One region of the Pseudactinotalea sp. Z1748 genome, then DNA from elsewhere that is predicted to be linked to it. Evidence: predicted binding sites of a transcription regulator. Region 1 holds the regulator's gene; the other holds the start of a gene.
What was found. The regulator LexA, encoded in region 1, represses DNA repair genes until DNA is damaged. The targets are predictions, from matches to a motif close to TCGAACANNTGTTCGA.
Positions count from the first base shown of each region.

Region 1 (7,433 bases):
GGACGAAGTGGCCGCCGTGGGCGAGGGCACCGTGGCCGTCATCACCGCGGCAGCCCGCCAGGATGAACTGAGCAGGGTGCTGGACATCCCGGCCGGCCCGGTGGACCTGACCGCTCAAGTGGTGCTGCTGGATCCGTCCGGGGCCAAGGGACTGGAGTTCGATCGAGTGATCGTGGCCGAGCCCGGGGCGATCCTGGCCGAGGGCGAGCCCGCGGATCTCTACGTGGCGATGACGCGGCCCACCCAGCGTCTGCACGTGGTGCACGCCGAGGAACTGCCGCCCGGTTTCGCAGCCGCAATGGACCAGCCGATGTCCGACAGATGAGACGCCTGGCTACCGGCGAGGAAGAAGAAGGACGATGAGCACTGTGGTCAAGGCACTGCTCCTGGAGAACATCCATCCCCTGGCACTCGATCTACTCGAGGGATCCGGCGCGGACGTCTCCACCGTGCCCGGTTCCCTGGACGAGGACGAACTGATCGAGGCCCTGGCAGGTGTGTCCGTCCTGGGCATTCGGTCCAAGACCAACGTCACCGAACGCGTCCTGTCGCGGAGTCCGGACCTACAGGCGATCGGTGCCTTCTGCATCGGCACCAACCAGATCGATCTGGATGCCGCCGTCCACCACGGGGTGGCCGCCTTCAACGCCCCGTTCTCCAACACCCGCTCGGTCGTGGAACTGGCCCTGGCCGAGATCATCGCGCTCACCAGGCGGTTGACCGAGAAGGACAAGTCACTGCACGCGGGCCTGTGGGACAAGTCCGCCAACGGTGCGCACGAGGTGCGTGGGCGCACCCTGGGCATCGTGGGGTACGGCAACATCGGCACCCAGCTCTCCGTCGTCGCCGAGGCCCTGGGGATGCGGGTGGTCTTCTACGACAGCGCCGAGAAACTCGCCCTCGGCAACGCCCGCCGCATGCCGGACCTGGATTCCCTGCTGGAGGTCTCCGATGTGGTCACCCTGCATGTCGACGGCCGGGCCGGTAACGCCGGGATGTTCGGGCCGGCGCAGTTCGCCAGGATGAAGCACGGTGCCATCTTCCTCAACCTCTCCCGCGGGTTCCTGGTGGACTATGCCCACCTGCGCGATGCGATCAGGGCCGGGGATCTGGCCGGCGCCGCGGTGGATGTCTTCCCCGACGAGCCCAAGCGCAACGGCGACCCGTTCGAATCCGAACTGCGTGGGCTGCCCAACGTGATCCTGACCCCGCACGTGGGCGGCTCCACCGAGGAGGCGCAGCAGGACATCGGGGTGTTCGTGGCCGGAAAACTCCGCGACTACATGCGCTCGGGCTCCACAGCCCTGAGCGTGAACCTGCCCAGGCTCACGTTGGACACGCCCGGGCCGGGTCGCCAGCGCATCGCCCACCTGCACCGGAACGTGCCCGGCGTGCTGGCCGCGGTGAACCAGGCGTTGTCCTCCGGTGGGGCGAACATCGATTCCCAGATGCTCGCCACCACCGGTGACGTGGGTTACTCGGTGACCGACATCAGCGGCACCCTGCCGCGGCAGGCAAGGGACCACCTTCGTGAGATCGAGGGCACCATCAGTGTCCGCGAACTCAACGGGTCGGTCTAGGCACCCTTCGGACCGGGCACCGAGCGAGGAACTCAGCCGGTCTTACGCGGCCGGAACGTCCGTTTGGGCTCGCCGACCACCTCCGGCCCGTGCACCGACCCGGTGTTCCGGACTCCATCTGCGGTGGGGTGCTCACCCGCGTTCTTGCGATCGAGCGCCTCGCGCATCTTCGCCTTGGCATCGGCCATCAGCCGATCGGGGCTTTCGGATCCGTTCTTCTTCGATGACATCAACAGTCCTCCCTGAACTCACCACGGACCGGGACCTCGTCCCGGGGTGGCTCATCCGCAACCTTGCCGGGTCCGGCGCGAACACGCCAGCGGATAAACCCCCGGCCATGCAACCTCAGGCGTACTGCTCCGAGGCAGGATTGCGGTCCAACTTCAACGCGGTGATCGCAGCCTCGAAGTCCTCGAGGGAGGTGAAGTTCTGGTAGACGCTGGCAAAGCGCAGGTACGCCACCTCGTCCAGCGCCCGCAGCGGCCCCAGCGTCGCCAAACCGACCTCGTGGGAGTCGATCTCGGCCACGCCGGTGGCGCGGATGGACTCCTCCACCTGCTGGGCCAGCAGCGCCAGGTCATCGGCGGAGACCGGGCGACCCTGACACGCCTTGCTCACCCCGGCCACGACCTTCTCCCGGCTGAACGGCTCCATCGCCCCCGATCGCTTGATCACCGTGAGGCTGGTGCTCTCCACCGTGGTGAAGCGGCGCGAGCACTCGGGACAGTGCCGCCGGCGGCGGATACTGCCGCCATCGTCGGCGGTGCGGGAGTCCACCACCCGCGAGTCGGGGTTACGGCAGTACGGGCAATGCATCGGCGCGTCCCTTCCCGGCTTGGTGACGGCGTGCTCGGTGCACACACAATGCCACATATGGCTACCGGTGTGGGACGTCGCCCTCCAGCGGGTTCCTCAGCCCTACGGGACGCTCAACTCCTGGCCGGCGTGCACGGTGGAGTGCTCCAGCCCGTTCATGCCGCGGATGGTCTCCACCACCTGGCGCAGGTCCTGCCCCGGATCGGCGATCTCACTCGCGATCACCCACAGGCTCTCGCCCGGCTGGACCACCACGGTGGAGACCTCGGCCGGCGTCTGCGCATCCGGGGCCAGCAGGGTGCCGAGCCCACCGCCCACGGCGATCGCCAGCGCGAAGCCAAGCGCGACCAGTACCCGCCGTCCGCGGGTGGTCAGCCGCAGGGGGGCGTGTTCGCGCGCCCTGGCCGGGCGAACCGGTGCAGCCGGGCGAACCGGTGCCGCCGGGCGAACCGGTGCTGCCACCAGGGGCGTCACGGGACGGGTCCGGCCGACCGAGCCCTCGGTCCGCTGGGGTACGAGGGCACTCAGCCCGTCGCGCTGCGGCGCAGCCTTCGGGGCCTCCGGGGCCGAAGCCGCTCCGGGTGCCGAGGAGACTGCGGGAACCACGCTGAGGTGACAGGTCGAGTTACGTGCAGGTCCGGCGTGCCCGCAGGGGCGCGTCCGCGACCGCCGCAGGGCTGCCCGCCGGGTCGAGGTGCTGGGGTGGATCGCCAGTGCACTCATCGGATTACTCCTCGGGCCACGTCCGGGACTGGCAACCGGCCGATCCTCGAACTGATGTTCTGCGAACACATGTATGGACAGTAACACAGCCGTTCGATAGAGTCGACACGCCAGTCGAACAGATGTTTCCTGTTCGGCGCCGTAACGCCTAGGCTTGGGAACGTCATGGGGAACACCCCACCACCGACCCCTGACATCGCGGTGACGGGACCATGGCAGAGCCGCTCGCAACCGCACCGAACCGCAGGAGGACACGATGGCCGAGGGACCCAAGGACGCCAGCCAGCAGCACCCGGACCAGACCGGCCACTCCCCCGGTCTGACCGCCCGGCAACAGCGGATCATGGACTCGATCCGCACCAATATCGAGACCAAGGGGTACCCGCCGACGATGCGCGAGATCGGCACCGCCGTGGGCCTGGCCAGCCCGTCATCGGTGAAGTACCAGCTCCAGGTCCTGGAGGAGAAGGGGTACCTGCGCCGGGACCCGATCTCCACCCGCGCGATCGAGATCCTGGATCCCCACGGCACGGCTCCGGCGCAAGAGAGCCCGGCACCGGCTTCGGCCCGCGGCCCGAAACAGTTCTTCAGCACCGACTCCGAGGAGCAGGTGGACGCCTCGCCCAGTTACGTCCCGGTGGTCGGGCGGATCGCAGCGGGCGGCCCGGTGCTGGCCGAGCAGTCGGTGGAGGACGTCTTTCCGCTGCCGCGCCAATTGGTCGGCGACGGCGACCTGTTCCTGCTCAAGGTCACCGGCGACTCGATGATCGACGCCGCGATCTGCGACGGCGACTTCGTCGTGGTGCGTCAGCAGCCGGTGGCCGAGAACGGTGAGATCGTCGCGGCGATGATCGACGGTGAGGCCACGGTCAAGACGCTCAAGCGCACCGAGGGCGAGGTCTGGCTGATGCCGGCCAACTCCGCCTACTCCCCGATCGAGGGATCCGACGCCCAGATCCTGGGCCGGGTGGTCAGCGTCCTGCGCTCGGTGTGACCCGCCCGTCCGGTCCGATCCGCAGGCACACCTCGTCGTCGTAGGTGCGTCGCTCGATCCGAAGCACCCGGTAGTGCGAGTCCAGGACCGGGAAGGCGTGGATCGGCTGCAGCGTCAACCGGGCTCCGGTCCCGGTGCGCTCGAGATTGATGTCCAGGTAGCCGTAGTGCTTGCCACCCTCACGCAGCACCGGGTTGCCGTCGCCGGCCACCTCCCAGCGCTCCGGAGCGTCCTGGTCGGCCGTCCAGGCCCGGTGCGGGTTGTACCGCAGGAGCTCCCCATCACCCCCTCGCAGTTCGCCACCCAGGCTGTCCCCGGCCACACCGACGTCGTAGTAGAGCACCCCGGGTGAGCCTTCGTCGCCGTCGGGCACTACCGAGCGCTCGAACAGTTCACTGTGCCCGCAGAGCACCGCGGCCACGCCGAATTCACTGAACATCCGATGGAACCTGCGCATCGGGGTCCCGCCCTGGCCGGTAGAGAACTCGTGATCCATCGGTAGGCCGTGCGCGCCGCTGGAGTAGGGCACGTGGTGGAACTGGACCAGGATGATCCGGCCCTGCGCCCGGGCGTCGGCCAGATTCTCCTCGGCCCAGCGCCACTGCGGCCTGCCGGGGGCGATGTCGTTCAGGTCCGTGCCACCGGCGGCGGTGTACTCCGCTGCGGTGAAGTGGTCCTGGGTATCGGCGCCCGGGCCTCGGTAGGCCCGTCCGGTGAGGGGCTGGGCGTACCGGGACCGATGGTCGTCGGGCTCGCCGTTCGAGGAGTCCAGCGTCAGGATCGTGAGTGGTCCGTGGTCGAGGCGGTAGTAGCCCCGGCCCCTCGCCCCGTCCGGGCCCGGGAAGTGGGCGTGGTACTTGGCCCGGGCCCGCACCACCGGGGAACGGTCCGACGGCGTGCCGTACCGGCCGTTGCGGGCGCCGAAGTTCTCCCAGTTTCCCAGCGCAGGCAGGAGCGGTGCCCGCGAGAGCAGGCCCGAGGGGGCGTTGATCGTGAAGAACTCATCCCAGGCGGGCTGGTAGCCCCCGCCGCCGACCAGGTCACCGGGATGCAGGATCAGGTCCGCCTCCTCCTGGGCGATCATGCTCACCACCGCCCGGTAGCCCTCCGTCTTGGTGAGCGGGTAGCGCAGGACGGGCCGGCCGGCGGTGTGCTCCGCCACGCCGAAGACCTCCCGCCACAAGCCGTGCGGGTCGGGGCGGGACTCCCCGCCGGGGCCGGCCGGCCAGGAGCGATGCGTCACCCGCCCGGCCGGTGCGGTCTCGGAGTCCGAGAGCGCCACCAGGTGAATCTGCTGCCAGGACCCGTCGGTGGGAGCGGTGCGGAAGGCGGCACGGTGCTGCTCGCCGTCCTGGGTGACCGTGTAGGCGTACCGCGTGTGTGGCCGCAATCCGGTCAGGACGACGACGTGGCGGACGTTCCCGTCCGGGTACAGCCAGGAGCCGGGCGCCAGACCCTCGATGAGTTCGGTGCGCTCGGCCTCGGTAGGGCTCAACACGTCGAGGGCCTCGGGCCGGGACGTGACCGGCCCGGGCGCGCCCGGTCCGGTCACAACGACTTCTCCGGGTTCATCGGTGTGGGAGAACCAGATGATCGTCATGCCGGTGCTGCTCGGTGCGTGCAGGTAGGGCCGGACGCGGAAACCGAACGTCATGCCGGTGCCTCCCCACCACCGGACAGCCTGCGCAGCGCGGCCCGGACCAGGTCACCGTCGGTGGTGGGCCACAGCGGCGGGAGCGACTTGGCCAGGAAACTGCCGTAGCGCGCCGTTCGCAGCCGGGGGTCGAGCACAGCCACCACGCCACGATCGGCCACCCCACGCACCAGCCGGCCCGCGCCCTGGGCCAACAGCAGAGCCGCGTGGCTGGCAGCCACCGCCATGAAGCCGTTGCCACCTCCGGCAGCCACCACCTCCTGGCGCGCCTGGCGGATCGGGTCATCGGGGCGCGGGAACGGGATCCGGTCGATGACCACCAGCTGGCAGGCCTCCCCCGGCACGTCGACGCCCTGCCACAGCGACAATGTGCCGAACAGGGAGGTGGCGGGTTCGGCGGAGAACCGGCGCACCAGGGCCGGAATCGAGTCCTCGCCCTGTAACAAGATCTCGGTGTCCAGCCGCTCCCGCAGCGCCTCGGCCGCAGCCTGCGCACCGCGCCGGGAGGAGAACAGCCCGAGGGTGCGCCCGCCGGCGGCCTCGATCAGTCCGGCGAGTTCGTCCAGGGCCTCCTGGGCCGTGCCGTCGCGGCCCGGCGGCGGCAGGTGCGAGGCCACGTAGAGGATGCCCTGCTTGCCATAGTCGAACGGGGAGGACACCTGCACGGCCCGGTGGGGCCCGAAGCCCATCCCGACGCTGCGCACGGCGTGGTCGAAGGTACCACCGAGGGCGAGGGTGGCCGAGGTGAGCACTGCGGCCCGCTCGGCGAAGAGTTCGGAGGCGATCGGGCCGGCCACGTCCAGCGGTGCGATCTTCAGCCGCGAACCCTCCCCCGGTGCGCGCCCGCGCTCGCACCAGAGCACGTCGATCCGCTCCGCCACACTGTCGGAGAGCAGGCGGTCGGCGATCTCGAACAGCACTAGCAGCGCCGACGTCGCCATGGCTCGGCCACCGGCTTCCTCGGCCTTGCCCTGGCCCTGGGTCTGCTCGGTGCGCACCGCCGTCATCGCCTCCCGGCACGCCTCGGCGATGGAGCGCACCGTGGGCACCAGTTCGGCCGGCAGGCCCTGGGGCAGGCGGCCCTCGGGCACCAGACCAAGGTTGGTGCGCAGATGGGTGGCGGCATCCTCCAGGGCGGACAGCGCGATCCCGGCGTGGCGGCGGGCCAGCCGGGCGGTGCGTTCCACGGACGCGGCGGACAACTCCACCGTGGCCTGGGCGGTGACCCGGTCGGCGAGTTCATGCGCCTCGTCCACGATGAGCACCTGGTGTTCGGGCAGCACCTTCGGGGAACCCGAGGCGGCGATCCCCAGCATCGCGTGGTTGGTCACCACCAGGTCCGCCTCACGGGCGGCGCGGCGGGCGTGTTCGGGGAAGCAGTCGGTCAGCAGCGGGCAGCGTTGCCCCAGGCACTCCAGGGAGGTGAGAGAGACCTGCCGCCAGGCCCGGTCGCTGACCCCGGGCACCAGATCGTCGCGGTCCCCGGTGCTGGTCTCCTCGGCCCACCTGCGCAACAACAGCACCTGTCCGCCCAAGGAGTCGTCCTGTCCCTCGGGGTGCTCCTCCGCGGCCGAGGGGGCCGCGGCTGCGGCATCGAAGAGGGTGCCCTCATCGTCGGACGGGTAGCCGCCGGCCACCTTGTGCAGGCACAGGTAGTTGTGCCAGC
Region 1 is NZ_JBMPQB010000004.1:159,673-167,105, reverse strand. It holds gene ACO0LU_RS10805 (HelD family protein) at 1-325, shown strand, start outside; gene serA (phosphoglycerate dehydrogenase) at 369-1,580, shown strand; gene ACO0LU_RS10795 (DUF5302 domain-containing protein) at 1,613-1,810, opposite strand; gene nrdR (transcriptional regulator NrdR) at 1,926-2,396, opposite strand; gene ACO0LU_RS10785 (LysM peptidoglycan-binding domain-containing protein) at 2,499-3,002, opposite strand; gene lexA (transcriptional repressor LexA) at 3,376-4,113, shown strand; gene ACO0LU_RS10775 (metallophosphoesterase family protein) at 4,091-5,767, opposite strand; gene ACO0LU_RS10770 (ATP-dependent DNA helicase) at 5,764-7,433, opposite strand, start outside.

Region 2 (7,433 bases), on a different contig from region 1:
TGATCCTGGTCTGCCCATTGTGTCGGGCCATCGCTACCTCCACGTGGTTCGGTTCGCGCTGATGTTCTCGCACTTCGACCCACGGCGCCCGAGGAAGGGCACTGCTAGTCGGCGAGGCCCTTAACAGGTTCTTAACAGCGGTCTCCTAGCGTCGCCGCTGACGCCGGTCAGGAAGTCTCTGCCGAGGAGGCACCGGGGGATGAGGGAAGGATCAACGATGAGACCGAACATGAGAGTCACGCTGCTGGCGGCGGCCGTCGGTGTGATGCTGATGCTGTCCGGGTGCGGCATGTTGCCCGACGGCCTCGGAGGAACCGGTCAGGAGGAGGAGAGCGACGACGCCGTCGCCGCCGCCGAACCGGCCCAGCCGGCTGCGGAGGAGGCCGAGGAGACCGAGGAGGCCGGCGGGGACCTGGAACCCTTGCCGGTGCAGCCCCAGCAGGTCGGTGCCACCGTGCACATCGGGGGTATGGAGTACACCATCGAGTGCCTGGACGTCATCGATGTGGACGCCGAGCACAACCAGAGCAACCGCACCCAGGGGGCACGCGTGATCCTGACGGGGAGCGTGACCAACCCTGGGGGCAGCAGCGCGCCGGCCAATGCCGGGTTCGTCCTGGAGTGGGAGGACGCCGAGACGGGGCACTCCTTCGAGTCATCGGGACGGAACATGGGCGATACGGTGCCGAGCGGGGGCACCGGGCCGCTCGAAGTGGAGATCCCGCTCGCCCCCGACCAGTTGGAGACCTTCGATCAGGACCGGGCCATCGTGCTGGTGGGGTCCCCCGAGCGAAGCCGGGCTCAGGCTCCGCTGGGCAGCCAGGGTGAGTTGATCACCCGCATCCCGGTGCAACAGCCCGGCCTGGTCGGGGAGGCCTTCGACGTGGGCGGCCAGTTGACGGTGACCGTTCAGGAGGCCGACCTGCGCTGGGACATCGATCAAGGTACCGAGGACGGCACCGCCGTGCTGGAACTGATGGTGGAGGTGCGCAACGACACCGACCGCCAGCAGTGCTGGAGCCGGGGCGCGGGGAACAACTTCGCGTTGCTGACCTCCGATGGCACCGACACCGTCGACCTGGGCATGAGTGACCGCGGCTGCGTCCCCGGGGGCGGAACCACAGTCTCGCTCACCGGGCTACCCGTCCATGAGGACTACGCCGGTGAGTACACCCTGGTGCTCGACTACGAGCCCATCACATCGGATAACCAGTTCGCCGAGAACCAGGTGCCGATGGAGTTCACGATGGTCGAGGAGCCGGCCGTGCTGCTGTCCGAGCGCTGATCGGCAGGTCCGGTTGCCGGCTGAGGCCGGCGATCTCGGCCACCACCACCGCTACCGATCGCACGCCACGCACTGCCATCTCCTCGGTGAGGTGCTCGGGCCCGAGCACCTCACCGAGGCGGGTGAGCACAGCCGGCAGATCGGGCACCGTGGTGGGGTCGGCTCCATGTCCGCTGCGCTCGCGGTGCCGGCGGGCCACCCCAAGCAGCCCGGCGGCGTGCGCGGGTCGTTCGGGCGCCTCGAGCGCTGCGCTGATCTCGATCAGGCCGGAGACCCACCAGGCGTCGAGTAGTTCATCGGCGACCACGGCCTGGGCGACCGTCCGCACCAGTTCCCTCGCCTCGGTCTCCTCACCCAGGGCGCGGTGCCGCAGCGCGCGCTGCCAGCCCAACCGCGCCTGCTGCTCCGGTGAACCGACGTCGGCGTAGATCGCCTGCGCGGAGCGGGTCAGGATCATGGCCGCCCGATGCTGCCCACGTTCAGCCTCGATCCCGGCGAGACGTTCCAGCGCCATCGCCTCCATGTGGGTGCTGCCCAGGTCGTAGTAAGCGGTCCGGGCGCTCTCCAGATGCGCTGAGGCCTCGTCGAGCCGAGCCAGTTTGTGCGCGGCGATGCCGCGATTGAGTTCGGTGGCGGCTGTGCCGAGGGCGTGGGCGCTTTCCACGAACAGGCCGTGGGCACGGCTCCACATCTCATACGCGCCCGCGTGGTCGCCCCGGTCCGAGGCCACCCCGGCCATGTTGTTCAGGGTCAGGGCCTGCCCGGCCTTGTCCCCCAGACTCTTGCGGACCTGCCACGCCTGGTGCAGCAGTTTCTCTGCAGCGGACCGGTCGCCGTCGTCCCAGGCCAGGCCACCGGCGGCGTGCAGGGCGGCCCCTCGCACGGCCGGGTCGGCGTCGTCGCCCGCCTCGAGGAGCTGGCGCAACCACCGGCGCCCCTCGGTATGCATGCGTCGCCGCATCCAGAAGGGCGACAGCCCCGCCGCCATCGACAGGCCCCGCTGTGGATCGGTCTGCACCGCGTGGGCCAACCCTGCACGAAGGTCCGCATCCAGTTCACTCAGGCCGGCCAGTGCCGACGCCTCGCCGGGGCCGCCCACGTGCGTCACGGCTTCCCGGACCTGATGGTCCAGGTACTCCAGATGGCGGGTCTGCAGTTCCGGTGGGGCATGACCCATGCGAGAGAGCACCTGTGGCGCCGAACGGCGTACCGGGGGCAGTAACGAGTACCGGCCGCGTTCACCGCTGAGGTCGGCGACCACCACGGCCGCGTGCGCGAGTTCGGCGAGGAGCCTGGGAACGTCCCCGGCCGGCACCGCCGTGCCGGAGCAGACCGCCTCGATCGCCTCGACGCCTACCGGACTGCGGAAGATGCGCATGCGACTCAGCAACTCCCGGGCCGCGGGCCGCAGGTGCTCCAGCGTCCCGGTCAGTGCCACCTCCATGGACTGGTGCCGGCTGGGCCGGTCCCGCTCCGAGGCGGCCGAACCCAGATTCCGCTGCAACTGACCGATCACGTCCGAGACGGTGAGCACGCCGCACTGGGCGGCGGCCAGTTCGATCGCCAGCGGGAGGCCGCCGAGCAGGGCAGCCACCTCCTGCAGGCGCGGGTCGTCGGGGTCCGGCAACACGGTGCTGGGGCCTGCCTGGCGTGCTCGCTCCAGGAACAGCCGCACCGCCTCCGATGCGCCCGGCCCGTCCCCGGAGACCTCCAGCATGGGCGTGACCCACACCGATTCACCGATGACGTTCAACGGGACCCTGCTGGTGGCGAGGACCCGTACCCGGGGGCAGGCGGCGAGCAGCCGCGACACCATGTCCGCCACCGCCTCGGCCACGTCCTCGCAGTTGTCGAGCACGAGCAGTTGTTCCCTGGTGTCGAGCGCATCCGCAACCTCCTCGACGGTGGCAGCGGTAGTGCCCAGAGCGGCAGCGACGGCGGAGGGAACCAGTGCGGGATCCTCCAGGGCTTCGAACGAGGCGAAGACGACGCCGTGGCTGAAGCGAGCCGCGGCCGCCTGCGCCGTGGCCACGCTCAGCCGCGTCTTGCCCACCCCGCCCAAGCCGGTGAGGGTGACGATGCGGTGCCGGCCGACCAGGGCAGTGAGTGCCTCGATCTCGGCGGATCGACCGACGAAGGAGGTCGCGAACACGGGCAGGTCCACGTTCGCAGCGGCCGGTGGATCCAACGCCAGATCGTGCCGCAGGATCTGCTCCTGGAGCCGGCGCAGCGCGGCGGTGGGTTGCACGCCCAGCTCCTCATCCAGCGCCGCCACGGCGCGGTGGTACGTCTGCAGGGCATCACCCTGCCGCCCGTTCCAGTACTGGGCAGTGATCAGCAGACTCCAGACGCGTTCGTCGAACGGGCGCTCCACGGTGAGTGCGGACAGATCGCCGGTGTCGGCATTCGCGCCCTGGGTGCGCATCTGCAGTTCGGCCAGGTCCACGTTGAGTTCGCTGCGCTGGGTCAGTATCCGCTCGATCTCGGCGGTGGCGCCGGAGCGGACATCGGCCAGCGGCAGGCCCCGCCAGAGGCCCTTCGCCGCCCCTAGTTCGTGTCCGGCCCGTTGCAGGTCGCCGGAGTGGAGGGCCTCCCGGCCGGATCTGGTGTGTTGGTCGAATCCGGCGATATCGACCTGATCCCGGGTGATCGCGAGCCGGTACCCGGTGCCGATCCGCTCGAGCAGATCGGGTCGGCCGAGCATCTTGCGCAGATGGGACACGTGCACCCGCAACGCGCTTTCCGCTGTCGCCGGCGGGGCACCGTCCCAGACGAGTTCGCACAGCAGGTCCACGCTCAGCACCTCGCCCGGATGCTGGGCGAGCACCGCCAGCAGCGCCCGCCGGATCGGCCCGGTGATCGGCCGTTGTTCGCCGTCGATCCAGACCTGGAGCGGCCCGAGCAGCGCGATGTGCACGTCACCGCCGCTCTTGCTCATCACTCGATTCAAGCATGTCGGACTGCTCCGGGGGCAGGGAACGGGCGCTGATCGCGAGGTGGTGTCGTGCCGAGATCCGACGGAGGGCAGACCAATCCATGGTCATACGCACGTTCGAGGAATGTCGGTGGTCGGGTCTAGCGTGGTCTTCATGTCCACCACATCGGCGTCGAGTCCGGGGTACTCCGTCCCTGGGCGGGGTCCGGCGGCACGAGAGGCGGCCGCCCGGTACCTGGGTGCGCCGCTGACCGGGTGGGAGCGGTTCAAGCGACTGAAGACCTACCTCGATGCGGCCCCGGATGAGCCGGGCGTGCTGATCGAGATGGCCGCCGCGTGCGCACAGTTGCGGTCCAACATCGACGGGATCGAGTCCGAGATCCTGCAGGCCCTGTTACAGGTCCCTTCGCGGTCGGGCTGGGGTGAGGAGATCGCGGCACGGATGGCGCTGTCGACCCGGGCGGCCGAGGGACGGTTGGATCGTGCCGCGGCGTTGGATCAGTACTCAGAGGTGCACTTCGCCTTACTCGGTGGCGAGATCGACCTCCCCAAAGCCCGGGTGTTCCTCGATGCGGTCAAGACGTTGCCGCCGGGGCAGGGGCGGGCGATCCACCGAACGATCCTGCCGGATGCGCCGGGGTTGACCGTGGGCCAACTGCGGCACCGGTTGCAGGCGGCGGCATTGGCGGTGGATGCCGATAATGCCCAGGCGCGCCACGAAGAAGCGGTCAAGGACCGGTATGTGCGCGCCGAGCCGGCCGAGGATGGGATGGCGTACCTGACGTTCTACCTACCGGCCGTGGACGCGGCTGCGGCGATGAGTGTGCTCGACGCGCTGGCGGTGAAGGACGGTCCGGAGGATGAGCGTCCGATCGCCGCCCGGCGGGTGGACGCGTTCATGGCGATCATCCGACAGATTCTCAGTAGCGGGACCACCCCCGACGGGCAGGAGGTTCCCACGCAGCACCGTAAGCGCCCGCAGATGGTCTTCACCGTGGCCCAATCCACCCTGGACGGCCACGACGATGCTCCGGGATACCTGGCCGGGCACGGGCCGTTGTCCGCCGACATCATCCGTCATCTCGTCGGCACCGTCGAGGTCACCAGCCAGGTTCTGCCCACCGACCCGGTCGATGGCACCGCACAACCGCCGCCGGCGGCAGCACAGCACACCACAGGGGAGCGGGCTGCCCAGCGGCGAGCCGCGCCGGAGCGCGTCCCATCGCGGCCGGGCGTCCATGACGATCCGGCGGCAGCGTTAGCCGCGATGGGGGTTCTCGCGTGCGACTCCTACCAGCCCGGCGCGACGCTACGGGAGTTCATCCTCGCCCGTGATGTCACCTGCAGGTTCCCGACCTGTCGCCAGCCAGGACGCCGCTGCCAGATCGACCACATCGTTCCTTTCACCTTCGACCGGCCGGCGTGGGCACAGACGCATCAGGGCAACCTGCACCTGTTGTGCGCACGCCACCACGGGCTGAAGACCGCCGGAGCCTGGCGCATCACTCGTGAGCCGGCCACCGGCGACACCCGCTGGACCTCCCCGCTCGGCTACACCTACACCCGCGCCGCGCAGGTCGTCGACCCCGCCCACGAGTTACCGGTCCTGCATCGGCAACTCCAGACGATGCGTGTCGAGCACGCCGACCAACCCGAACTGTTCACCGGGTCCGCCCCGCTATCACCCGGGGTAGTCAGCGAAGTCGAATGGGCACGAGCGAAGTGCCGGACCCCCGCCCATGCCCGGCCCGGCGCCTGTGATTGCGCCGAACGCGCCGAGGACATCACCACCATCCTCGCCGGGCTGCAACCGCCAGACCCGCCGGATCGGCCTGACCCAACCGGCTCGGCCGGCTCGGCGAACCATCACGATGTGCCCGGCTCGCCCGACTTACCCGGTCCGCCCGCCTCACTCGACCTGCCCGCGGAGCCTCCCGCCACCAGCGACCCAGGCGAGTTCCCGACCAGCACCGACCCGCCGCCATTCTGAGCCCGGGCCGTGAGGGGAAACAACCATCCGCCCCTGAGCCCGAGCGGGATGTCCGCGACTCACAGAAGCGCGAACCCCGCCAGTGCTGCCAGTAGCACCACCGCCCAGGAGGGGGCCTTCCACCATGCCAATGCGGCGAACGCGGCCAGCGCGATCACCAGCCCCCACAGGGTCGTGATGCCCTGGGTGATCACCGGGTTCACCAAGGCCGCCGCGAGCAGCCCGACCACGCCGGCGTTCACCCCGGCCAGCGCCCGGCGCACCCGGATCCGACGGCGCAACCGGTCCCAATACGGCAGCAGCGCCAGCACCAGTAGCGCCGAGGGCAGGAAAATCGACACCAGCGCGACCGCCGCACCGAGGATGCCCGACGGTGGCACCGAACTCGCTGCGCCCAGGTAGGCCGCGAAGGTGAACAGGGGGCCGGGCACCGCCTGCGCGGCGCCGTAACCGGCCAGGAACGCCTCAGTATCCACCATTCCGGTGGTCACCACCTGGGTCTGCAACAGCGGGAGCACCACGTGCCCGCCACCGAAGACCAAGGCGCCGGTGCGGTAATACACATCGGCCATCTCCACCACACCGTGGCCGCTCCACCGGGCCAACAGGGGCAGGGCAGCCAGTAACAGCGCGAACAGGCCCAGGCTCACCGCCGGCAGCATGCGGCGCCCCCCGACGCTGCGGTGCCCGTTGGTCGCCCCGCGCCGACCGCCACTGGCGCTGCTGTGCCCGTCGGTCGCACGTGCCCGGCCGGATCCGGCGGTGTCCCGACCCGCCCCTGCGTTGTCGCCACCGGGACCGGCGTCGTCCCGGCCGGACTCGATGGCATCCTCGACAACCTCGGAGGCATCCTCGTCGGCCTCCGCCCCGAAATCGCGGGGAAGTACGATCAGCCCCAGCAGCCCGGCCACCACGATGACGCCGACCTGCACCAGCGGGTGCGGCACAGCCAGGACGGCGACGAGGGCCGTCGCCGCGATGAGGGCGCGGCGAAGGTCGGGAGTCAGAGTGCGCGCCATGCCCAGGACGGCGTGGGCCACCACGGCTGCGGCGGCGGCCTTCAGCCCGGCCAGCCACCCCTGCCCGAAGGCATCGAGGGCCTGCACACCGAAGGCGAAGGCCACCAACACAACCGCCGAGGGAAGCGTGAACCCCAGCCACGCTGCCACTAGCCCGGCCGCACCGGCCCGCTGCAGCCCTATCGCCATGCCCACCTGGCTGGA
Region 2 is NZ_JBMPQB010000001.1:561,696-569,128, forward strand. It holds gene ACO0LU_RS02680 (glycoside hydrolase family 13 protein) at 1-31, opposite strand, end outside; gene ACO0LU_RS02685 (hypothetical protein) at 230-1,285, shown strand; gene ACO0LU_RS02690 (BTAD domain-containing putative transcriptional regulator) at 1,242-4,223, opposite strand; gene ACO0LU_RS02695 (DUF222 domain-containing protein) at 4,375-6,210, shown strand; gene ACO0LU_RS02700 (chromate transporter) at 6,270-7,433, opposite strand, start outside.
Region 2: ACO0LU_RS02695 (DUF222 domain-containing protein) is a predicted target of LexA. The motif match lies at 4,326-4,341, and genes of this name have one in related genera.